Regions from separate parts of the Streptomyces sp. NPDC005374 genome, predicted to be linked through region 2. Evidence: riboswitches for the same ligand, from Rfam matches in the RefSeq annotation. Region 2 holds a riboswitch; each other region holds the start of a gene.
The links. Region 2 has a riboswitch for cobalamin ahead of ACFYRX_RS14340 (HoxN/HupN/NixA family nickel/cobalt transporter). Riboswitches for the same ligand answer to the same signal wherever they lie in the genome.
Positions count from the first base shown of each region.

Region 1: another riboswitch for cobalamin. It lies ahead of ACFYRX_RS36090 (cobalamin biosynthesis protein); the one in region 2 lies ahead of ACFYRX_RS14340 (HoxN/HupN/NixA family nickel/cobalt transporter).
Region 3: another riboswitch for cobalamin. It lies ahead of ACFYRX_RS27175 (prenyltransferase/squalene oxidase repeat-containing protein); the one in region 2 lies ahead of ACFYRX_RS14340 (HoxN/HupN/NixA family nickel/cobalt transporter).

Region 1 is NZ_JBIAKA010000017.1:242,727-245,984, forward strand. It holds gene ACFYRX_RS36085 (cobyric acid synthase) at 1-510, opposite strand, end outside; gene ACFYRX_RS36090 (cobalamin biosynthesis protein) at 507-1,448, opposite strand; cobalamin riboswitch at 1,546-1,681, opposite strand; gene ACFYRX_RS36095 (hypothetical protein) at 1,985-2,206, opposite strand; gene ACFYRX_RS36100 (anion permease) at 2,238-3,258, opposite strand, start outside.
Region 2 is NZ_JBIAKA010000005.1:125,503-128,760, forward strand. It holds gene ACFYRX_RS14320 (helix-turn-helix domain-containing protein) at 1-275, shown strand, start outside; gene ACFYRX_RS14325 (DUF397 domain-containing protein) at 282-467, shown strand; gene ACFYRX_RS14330 (DUF397 domain-containing protein) at 500-685, shown strand; gene ACFYRX_RS14335 (ArsR/SmtB family transcription factor) at 700-1,047, opposite strand; cobalamin riboswitch at 1,128-1,335, shown strand; gene ACFYRX_RS14340 (HoxN/HupN/NixA family nickel/cobalt transporter) at 1,364-2,458, shown strand; gene ACFYRX_RS14345 (hypothetical protein) at 2,445-2,936, opposite strand; gene ACFYRX_RS14350 (ArsR/SmtB family transcription factor) at 3,028-3,258, opposite strand, start outside.
Region 3 is NZ_JBIAKA010000011.1:49,082-52,339, forward strand. It holds gene ACFYRX_RS27170 (MBL fold metallo-hydrolase) at 1-631, shown strand, start outside; cobalamin riboswitch at 861-1,000, shown strand; gene ACFYRX_RS27175 (prenyltransferase/squalene oxidase repeat-containing protein) at 1,115-2,311, shown strand; gene ACFYRX_RS27180 (SCO2322 family protein) at 2,344-2,952, shown strand; gene ACFYRX_RS27185 (CbiQ family ECF transporter T component) at 2,942-3,258, shown strand, end outside.

The DNA of each region.
Region 1 (3,258 bases), on a different contig from region 2:
CCGGTCGATGTCCCCGACGACCAGCACGGGCAGCCCGGCGTTGCGGGCGATGCCCATGTTGACGATGTCGGTGCGCCGCAGATTGATCTCGGCCGGACTCCCGGCCCCCTCACAGATCACCGCGTCATACGTGCCCCGCAACTCGGCGAGACAGTCGAGCACCGTCCCGAGAAGCTGCTGCTGCCGCCCGCCGTGATACCCCCGGGCACTCAACTCGCCCACGGGCTTCCCGAGCAGCACGACCTGACTGCTCTGCTCGCCACCCGGCTTGAGCAGCACGGGGTTCATGAGCGCGGTCGGCTCGACCCGGCAGGCCTGCGCCTGCATGGCCTGGGCCCGCCCGATCTCGGCCCCCTCCCTCGTCACGAACGAGTTGAGGGACATGTTCTGCGCCTTGAAGGGCGCGACCTTCACTCCCTGCCGCACCAGCCACCGGCAGATCCCGGCGGTGACGACACTCTTGCCGGCGTCGGAGGTGGTACCGGCGACCAGCAGCCCCCCACCGCTCATGCCCCACGTCCCTTCACGGCGATCCGCGCGACGACACCGACGCCGAGCGCCAGCAGCCCCACACGCCGCGAGAGCCGCGCGGCGCGCTCGATGTCGGCGGTGGCGACAGCGCGCCCTCCCTGATTCAGCACGGGCCGATGCTCGACCCGCCCCGCGTACGACAGCGTCCCCCCGAGCCGCACACCCAGGGCCCCCGCGAACGAGGCCTCCACAGGACCGGCGTTGGGACTCGGATGTCTGCGCGCGTCCTGGCGCCAAGCCCGCACGGCACCCCGTGGACTGTCCCCGGCGACAGCGGCGAGCACGGCGGTGAGCCGCGCCCCGGGCCACCCGGCGAGGTCGTCGAACCGGGCGGCGGCCCACCCGAACCGCCGGTACCGGGGCGACTTGTGCCCCACCATGGCGTCCAGCGTGTTCACGGCCCGGAACCCGAGCAGCCCCGGCACCCCGCCGACGGCCCCCCACACGAGGGCGCCCACGACGGCGTCGGAGGTGTTCTCGGCCACGGACTCCACCACGGCCCGCGCGATCCCGTCGGCGTCGAGGGCCTGCGGATCCCGCCCGCACAGATGCGGCAGCCGGTCCCGGGCCGCCTCGACATCCCCCGCCTCCAACGCCCGCCCGATGACCCGGGCCTCCCGCACGAGTGAAGTCCCGCCCACAACGGCCCAGGTGGCAGCACCGGTGAGCACGACGGAAGCGGTACGGGACGGACGTACGACATGTTCCGCGACGGCACCCAGCGCCATCGCGCCGCCCACACACACGGCGGTGTGCAGCGCGCCCCACCCGCGGTGGTCCCGCCACAGCACCCGTTCCACGGCCCCGGCCGCGCGCCCGAACACGGCGACCGGATGTCCCCGGCGCGGATCACCGAGCAGCAGATCCCCGACAAGTCCGGCGGCGGCGCCGTACGCGAAGACGCGATCGGCACGCATCGGGTCAGCCGGCCGTGGGGTCGGCAAGCGAGCGGGTGCGGTACCTCGAAGGGCAGGCGGGCATCGCGATATGTCCTCACTCAGGGTGTCCACGCCCTGGTTCGACGAGACCGACGGCGAGAGTTCCTGGCTCCCGGGGCTACCTACCCCGGTCACAGTGGCGGGACCGCGCCGGACTTGAACCGGCTTCCTCTGCTGCCGTCGTACATGGCTCCGGCAGTCCACCACGCACCCGAACGGCAGTCAACTTGCTGTTGACCTGCGGCGGGAGAGTGTGCAGAACCCCACACCACCGGCCGGGGAGACGGTGGACCCGCAGCACACGGACGGCCGGGGGGGGTCTGGCCCCGCCGTTCCCGTCAGCCCCCGGCCGGCAGCGAGACGGGGGGGCCGGGCCCGCGCCGGGCGGGGGCGGGCACGCCCCCCCGCCGCCCCCCCCCCGGGGGGGGCGCGGGGCCCCCCCCCCCCCGGGGGGGGGGGGGCCCCCCCCCCGCCCCCCCCCCCCCCCCCCCCCGGCCGTCGAACGATCGGTGCCGTCAGGCCACGATCAGGGAGATGCCGTACGCCACCGCCGCCGCGCACGCGGCGAAGCAGACGTACGCGCCGGTGACCGCGAGGGTCGCCGAGTCGCCCTGGGCCGTGGCCCTCTCCTGACGGGAGAGGCCCATGATGCCGAGGGTGAAGAGGGCCACGAGGCCCACGGTGACCACGAGGCTGACGCCGAAGACGGAGCCGAGCGCTTCCCAGTCGATCTTCATGGTGAGGCTTCCTTAGCGCTGGGGTGCGGACTCAGACGGCGGCCGGCGGGGCGGCCGGCTCCGTGGTGACGGGGGTGGAGATCGCGGCGGCGGTCGGGGCCGGGATCGTGGCCGTGAGGTCCTCGGTCACCGTGCCCACGGGCGGCGGGGTCACGGCGGCGATCGCCGTGGTCACCACGCCGGCCGGCTCGTCGGAGTCGATGACGTTCGACGCGTCCACGACCTCGCGCCGCGAGATCTTCCAGATGGCCGCGCTGGAGGCGACGAGGAAGACCGCCACAGCCGCCGTACCCCAGTCGCCGAGGTTGGTGACCGACTCGGCCAGGGCGCCCACCAGGGCCGCCGCCGGGAGCGTCAGGCCCCAGGCGACGAACATGCGGGTGGCCGTGGACCAGCGGACGACGCCGCCCTTGCGGCCGAGGCCCGCGCCCATCACCGAACCGGAGACGGAGTGCGTGGTGGAGAGGGAGAAGCCGAGGTGGGAGGAGGCCAGGATGACGGTGGCCGCGCTGGTCTGGGCGGCGAAGCCCTGCTGCGGCTGGAGGTCGGTCAGGCCCTTGCCCATGGTGCGGATGATGCGCCAGCCGCCGAGGTAGGTGCCGAGCGCGATGGCGAGGCCCGCCGACAGGATGACCCAGGTGGGCGGGTCGGAGTCGGGAGCGACGACGCCGCCGGCGACCAGGGCGAGGGTGATGATGCCCATGGTCTTCTGCGCGTCGTTCGTGCCGTGGGCGAGTGAGACCAGGCCGGCCGAGGCGATCTGCCCGGTGCGGTAGCCCTTCGCGGCGGCCTTGCCGTCGGCCTTCTTGCCCAGGGTGTAGGAGAGGCGGGTGGCCAGCATGGCGGCGACGCCCGCGACGATGGGAGCCGCGACCGCCGGGATGAGGACCTTGGTGACGAGCGCGTCACCGTGGACCGCGCCCATGCCCGCCGAGGCGATGGTGGCGCCGATCAGACCGCCCATCAGGGCGTGCGAGGAACTGGAGGGCAGGCCCACCAGCCAGGTCAGCAGGTTCCAGAGGATCGCGCCGACCAGGGCGGCGAAGATGACC
Region 2 (3,258 bases):
TGCTGGAGGCGGCGCACCTGCCCAACGTGCGTGTCCAGGTCGTCCCGTTCATCGCCGGGGCCCACCCCGGGATGACCTGTGCCTTTACCGTCGTCTCCTTCGCCGAGCCCGGTGCTCTGGACGTCGTACAGGTGGATACTTCGTCGACGAAGGTCTGGTTGGAGAGCGAGACTGACGCCGCGCACCACAACGCGGCCTTCGACCGCATCACGCGGCTCGGTCTGGCGCACAGCAACTCCGTGAGACTCATCGACGGCATCCGCAAGGAGATGTAGGGCACCGTGTCCCACTACGACTTCAGGAAGTCCACATACAGCAGCGGCGACGCACACGGCGAGTGCGTCGAAGTCGCCCGCAACATACCCACCACCGTCGCCGTCCGTGACTCCAAGTACCTCGACGGCCCGGTGCTCCGCCTCACCCCCCGCGCCTGGAGCCCCTTCCTGCACTCCCTGCACAGCGAATGACCCTGACCGCCCGCCGCAAGGAGCTGTGGCCCGTGCCGTACTTCGAGTTCGCCAAGTCCAGCCACAGCAGCGGAAACGGCGAGTGCGTCGAAGTCGCCCGCAACATACCCACCACCGTGGCCGTCCGCGACAGCAAGCACTCCGACGGCCCGGTGCTCCGCCTCACCCCCCGCGCCTGGGCCCCCTTCCTGCACTCCCTGCACAGCGAACGGCCCTGACCGCCGGTTCAGGCTCAGGACACCTGCTTCAGCAGCCCCCGCACTCCCTCGTCCACCACCGAGTACCGCACCACGCGCCCCTCCTTCTCCCCCGCCACGACCCCCGCCGCCCGCAGCAGGCGCAGTGCCTGCGAGACGGCGGGGTCGTTCATGCCCGTGGCGATCGCCAGGTCGGAGACCGCGAGGGGGCCGGTCCGGTGCAGGGCGAGGAGGAGGGAGAGGCGGTTCGGGTCGGCCAGGAGGGCGAAACGGTCCGACCAGGCGCGGACTTGGCCGGGGTCGCCGATCGCCGCGATGGCGTCGCACACCCGGTGGCCGTCGATGGTGCGGCGGTCCGCTCGGTCCGCCGGGACGAGATGCATGGGGGTCATCCTCGCAGGCGGCCGGTGTGATCTTCCATACCTGCGCAGGTATGCAGCTATGCAGGAGACGCCTCGCACCCCTACCGTGGTCGGGCCGTGGTGCTCGGGAAGCCGGTGACGACCCCTCAGGGGGTTCATGCCGGCGCGGCCCTCGCCACTGTGATCGGGGAGTTTCCCTCCCACGTCCCTCACGGGACAGCCACTGGCCGTCAGCACGAGGCCGGGAAGGCGGGCAGGGAAACGTACGACCCGTAAGCCAGGAGACCGGCCACGGCAGCTCACGCGTTCATCCACGAGGTGCTGGAGTGACCACCGTATGACTGACCCTGCCCTGCCCGAGACCGCCGCCGCGTCCTTCCGCTGGCGCCGCGAGGACACCGTCAAGACGGTCGGCCTGATGGCCGCGATAGCCGCCCTGCACGTCGTCGCCTTCGGGATTCTCTTCCTGCTCGTCGTTCCGGAGCACTACGAGGTCGGCGACAAGGCCTTCGGCATCGGACTCGGCATCACCGCCTACACCCTCGGCATGCGGCACGCCTTCGACGCCGACCACATCGCCGCGATCGACAACACCACCCGCAAGCTCATGGCCGACGGCAAGCGGCCGGTGTCCGGAGGGTTCTGGTTCGCGCTCGGGCACTCCAGTGTCGTGGTCCTGCTCGCCGCGCTGATCGCCGGCGGCACCCAGCTGGCCGGCAAGGTCATGAACGAGGGCTCAAGTACCCACCAGGTCCTGGGATTTCTCGGTACGACGGTCTCCGGTTCGTTCCTCTACCTCATCGCCGCCCTCAACCTGGTCGCCCTGCTGGGCATCCTGAAGGTCTTCCGGGCGATGCGGGCGGGGACGTACGACGAGAAGGAGCTGGAGCAGCATCTCGACTCGCGCGGGTTCATGAACCGGATCCTCGGGCGGCTCACCAAGTCCATCACCCGGCCGGGGCAGATGTTCCCGCTGGGGTTCCTGTTCGGGCTCGGATTCGACACCGCCACCGAGGTCACGCTGATGGTGATGGCGGGTTCGGGCGCGGCGGCCGGGCTGCCCTGGTACGCGATCCTGTGCCTGCCGCTGCTGTTCGCCGCCGGGATGAGCCTGTTCGACACCCTCGACGGCACGTTCATGAACTTCGCCTACCAGTGGGCCTTCTCCAACCCGGTGCGCAAGGTGTTCTACAACCTCGCCATCACCGGGCTGTCCATCGCGGTCGCCTTCTTCATCGGCACGATCGAGCTGGTCGGTGTCGTGCACGACAAGTTCGACCTCACCGACGCCCTCACCACCTGGATCGCCGAGATCGACCTCGACAACGTCGGCTACGTCATCGTCGGCCTGTTCGTGGTGGTGTGGGCGGCGGCGATCTCCTACTGGCGGCTCGCGAAGGTGGAGCAGCGGTGGAGCGTCAGCAGTTCTTGATGGACCAGATCGGGCCCCAGTTGTAGGAGTTGCTGCTGCCGCCGGGTCCGACCGGTGTGACGACCGCGCCGTTCTGGCCGTAGAAGTACGCGGTCACCCCGCCGGTCTGGGAGTTGCGGTAGGAGCCCGTGCCGGTCCAGTTGGAGAGGGTGTAGGTGTCGCAGTAGTAGAAGTAGTAGACGACGTAGTCGCCCCGCGTGGGGTCGTAGGTCGCCGTGCAGAGATTGCCGCTCTCGCAGGTGATGGACTCGCGTGCCGCCACGTGCAGGATCCTGGCGGGCTTCGGCCAGGCCGTCGGAGGCTCCGCGGCGGCTCCGGCCGGCAGCGCCGAGGCGGGCGGGGCGGCGGGCATGGTCAGGATCTGGCCGAAGTCCCGGTTCGCCGGGGCCGCGTCGGCCGGTCCCGCCGTGAACGCGGCCGTCAGCGCCAGGCCCAGGGCACCCAGGCCCGCGAGCAGAGAACGTCGTTTGTCGCGCATATGGTGTCAAACCCCCTGTGGGAAGGGACATTCCTCGCGTCCACAGGCTGGCTTCGGTCCACCGGTCCCCGCCACACCCTGAAGCCCTGCCTTAAACGGAACCCGTCCCTTCGAGCAACGCCAGCCCCACCGGCGTGACGGTGTGCAGCACATGCCTGCCGCGGCGCACGCTCAGCAGCAGGCCGGCCCGGCGCAGCACCGCCGTGTGCTGGCTCGCGGCCGCGCCGGAGATGCCCAGGCGCTGGGCGAGTTCGCCGGTCGTACGGCCGGTCACGACGTCCTCCAGGATCGCGGCGCGGGTGCGGCCGATGAGGGCGGCGAC
Region 3 (3,258 bases), on a different contig from region 2:
CGTGGCTCCCCTGCGCACCGCCCGTCGCCGTGAACTCCCCGGCTTCTCCCCCGCGTTGCCCGACCGCGAGATCGTCCCCGGTGAACTCCTCGACCTCCCGGGTCGCAGGCTCCGCGCGATCTGGACCCCGGGGCACACACCCGGCCATGTCTGCCTGCACCTGGAGGAGGATCACCCGGCCCAACTCCCGGGCCACGGCCGCCTGTTCTCCGGCGACCATCTGCTCCCCGAGATCACCCCGCACATCGGCCTGTACGAGGACCCCGACGACACCACCGTCACCGACCCCCTCGGCGACTACCTCGACTCCCTGGAACGCGTCGGCCGCCTCGCCCCCGCCGAGGTGCTCCCCGCCCACCAGCACGCCTTCACCGACGCGGCCGCCCGGGTACGGGAGTTGCTCGCCCACCACGAGGAACGCCTCACCGACCTGCACTCCCTCCTCGCCAAGCCCCTCACCCCCTGGCAGCTCGCCGAGCGCATGGAGTGGAACCGGCCCTGGGAGCAGATCCCGTACGGATCGAGGACCATCGCGGTCTCGGAGGCCGAGGCACATCTGCGGCGGCTGGTGAAACTGGGCCGGGCGGAGGCGGTGACGGGGAGCGAACCGGTGACGTACGTGGCTGTTTAGGCGACGTGCGCGCAGCGCCGGCATCAGGGGCGCGGGGAACTGCGCGACCAGCCACAGCGGCGCCGCAGTCCGACGACTTCCCGATCCGGCACCCCCGTCCGCCGCCGTCGAGGCCCTCGCTCCCCACGCCGCTCCCAACACCCGGCACCCGGCACCCCGCACCCGGCGTCGAGTTCGCCGAATCGGGCAGGCGTCGCGCCATGGCCGCACAGGCGGCTCTCAGCGGCCTCCCTACGGGCGAGTAGAGTGGCCGGGTCGTCATCACACCCGTACAGGGGGAAGCCGGTGCAAATCCGGCGCTGACCCGCAACCGTAAACCGCCTTCCACCCGCGGTGAGCCGGACTGCCCCGCACGGTTCGTGACCGGCTCACGTGCACCGGCAACCGGCCGGTGCGCGGCACCGTCGAGGTATACGGAGCCGAGCCGCCCGGGGGTCCTCCCGTGCTGTCCGGCTCCTTCCGTGAGAAGGGCATCCGCCGATCATGCACGTCCGCCGCAGCGCCGCGGTCCTGGCCGCCACCGTCGTGATCGGCACGGCCGCGCCCGCCGTCGCCGCCTCCCCGTCCCCGGTACCGGTCCCGTCCGGGTTGTACGGCAGCACCGATCCCACCTACGACGGGGTCTGGCGCCAGTCCCTCGCCCTGATCGCCCTGCACCGGGTGGGTGTCGGGCCCGCCGCCGCGGCCGTCGGCTGGCTGGCCGGGCAGCAGTGCGCGAGCGGGGCGTTCGCGGCCTACCGCGCCGATCCGGCCAAGGCCTGCGACGCCAAGGTCATGGTCGACACCAACAGCACCGCCGCCGCCGTCCAGGCCCTGTCCGCGCTCGGCGGGCACGACCCCGCGGTCAGCAAGGCGGTGACCTGGCTGAAGTCCGTCCAGAACAAGGACGGCGGCTGGGGCTACACGCCTGGCGGGGCCAGCGACGCCAACTCGACGTCCGTCGTCATCGGCGCGCTGAACGCCACCGGTGCCGACCCCGCCGAGGTCCTCAAGGACGGCAAGTCGCCCTACGAGGCCCTGCTGAAGCTGTCCCTGCCGTGCGCCGACGGGGGCGCCTTCGCCTACCAGCCCGACAAGAAGGGCCGGCTCACGGCCAACGCGGACGCCACGGCGGCGGCCGTCGTCGGTGCGCTGGGCCTGGGCATGGCCTCGGCGAAGCCCGGCACCGCGACGGACCTCACCTGCGCCGACGCGGCCCGTCCCACCCCGGAGCAGGCGGCGGCCAACGGCGCGGCGTACCTGGCGAGGACGGTCGCGAAGGAGGGCTACCTGAAGTCCGTCCTCCCCGGCGCCGAGGACCAGCCCGACTACGGCAACACGGCCGACGCGGTCGTGGCGCTGGCCGCGCGGGGCGGGACCGCGGCGGCCGCGGGACCGCTGCACTGGCTGGAGCGGAACTCCGCGAAGTGGGCCGAGCAGAGCGGCCCGGCGGCCTACGCCCAGTTGATCCTCGCCGCGCGGGTCGGTGGCGCCGACCCCCGCGACTTCGGCGGCACGGACCTGGTGAAGCAACTGACCGCGACGGGACCGACACCGGCGCCGGCGCCGACGCCCACGCCGGCCGCCAAGTCGCAGGACGACTCCGGCACGTCCGTCTGGTGGATGGTCGGCGCGGGTCTCGCCGCCGGGGCCGGCATCGGCTTCCTCCTCAGCAACCGCAACAAGAGGAAGCAGCCGTGACCCGCCGGGGACCGGCGGTAGGACCCCTCCTCGTGGGACTGCTCCTCCTGGTGGGACTCCTCCTGTCGGTCACGACCCCGGCCCACGCCGCCGGCTACCGCTACTGGTCCTTCTGGGACCGCACCGGCCCGACCTGGACCTACGCCACGCAGGGCCCGTCGACCTCGGTTCCCTCCGACGGAGACGTCCAGGGCTTCCGCTTCGCGGTGAGCGCGGACTCGGGTGATGTCCGAAAGCCCCGCGGGACGGCGTCGTTCACGGCGATCTGCGCGGACACACCGGCTAGGGACGGCCGTAAACGCGTGGCGCTGGTCATCGACTTCGGGACGGCTTCGGACGCCCCCTCCGGCGAGACGCCCCCGGCGGGCCGCACGGAGTGCGCGGTGGTCCCCCGGGAGGCGACGACGGCGGAGGCCTTGGCGGCGGTGGCCAAACCCCTCCGTTACGGCTCCGACGCGCTGCTGTGCGCGATCGCGGCGTATCCGGAGGCCGGGTGCGGGGACCAGGTGACGGGGAAGGGGAAGGGGCCGGCCCGGTCGGACGGGGGCCCGTCCGTTGGCTTGTTCGCGGGCCTGGCGGCGATCGCCGTACTGGGAGCGGCGGCGGTGTGGCAGACGAGGCGGCGCAGGAATGCCGCCTAGCCCAACCGCTCAGCCGGCGTCCCCGCACCCCGTTCAGCCCGCGTCCCTGCACCCCGGGGCCTGGTGGCTCTGGTCCCTCTCCCTCGGCATCGCGGCCACCCGCACCACCAACCCCCTCCTGCTGACCCTCCTGATCGTCACCTCCGCGTACGTGGTGGCGACCTGCCGCCGCCGGACCCCCTGGTCCCACTCCTACGCCGCCTTCGTCAAGCTCGCCCTCGCCGTCCTCCTCGTCCGTCTTCTCTTCGCGATCACCCTCGGCTCCCCGATCCCGGGCACCCATGTGCTCGTCACGCTCCCCCAACT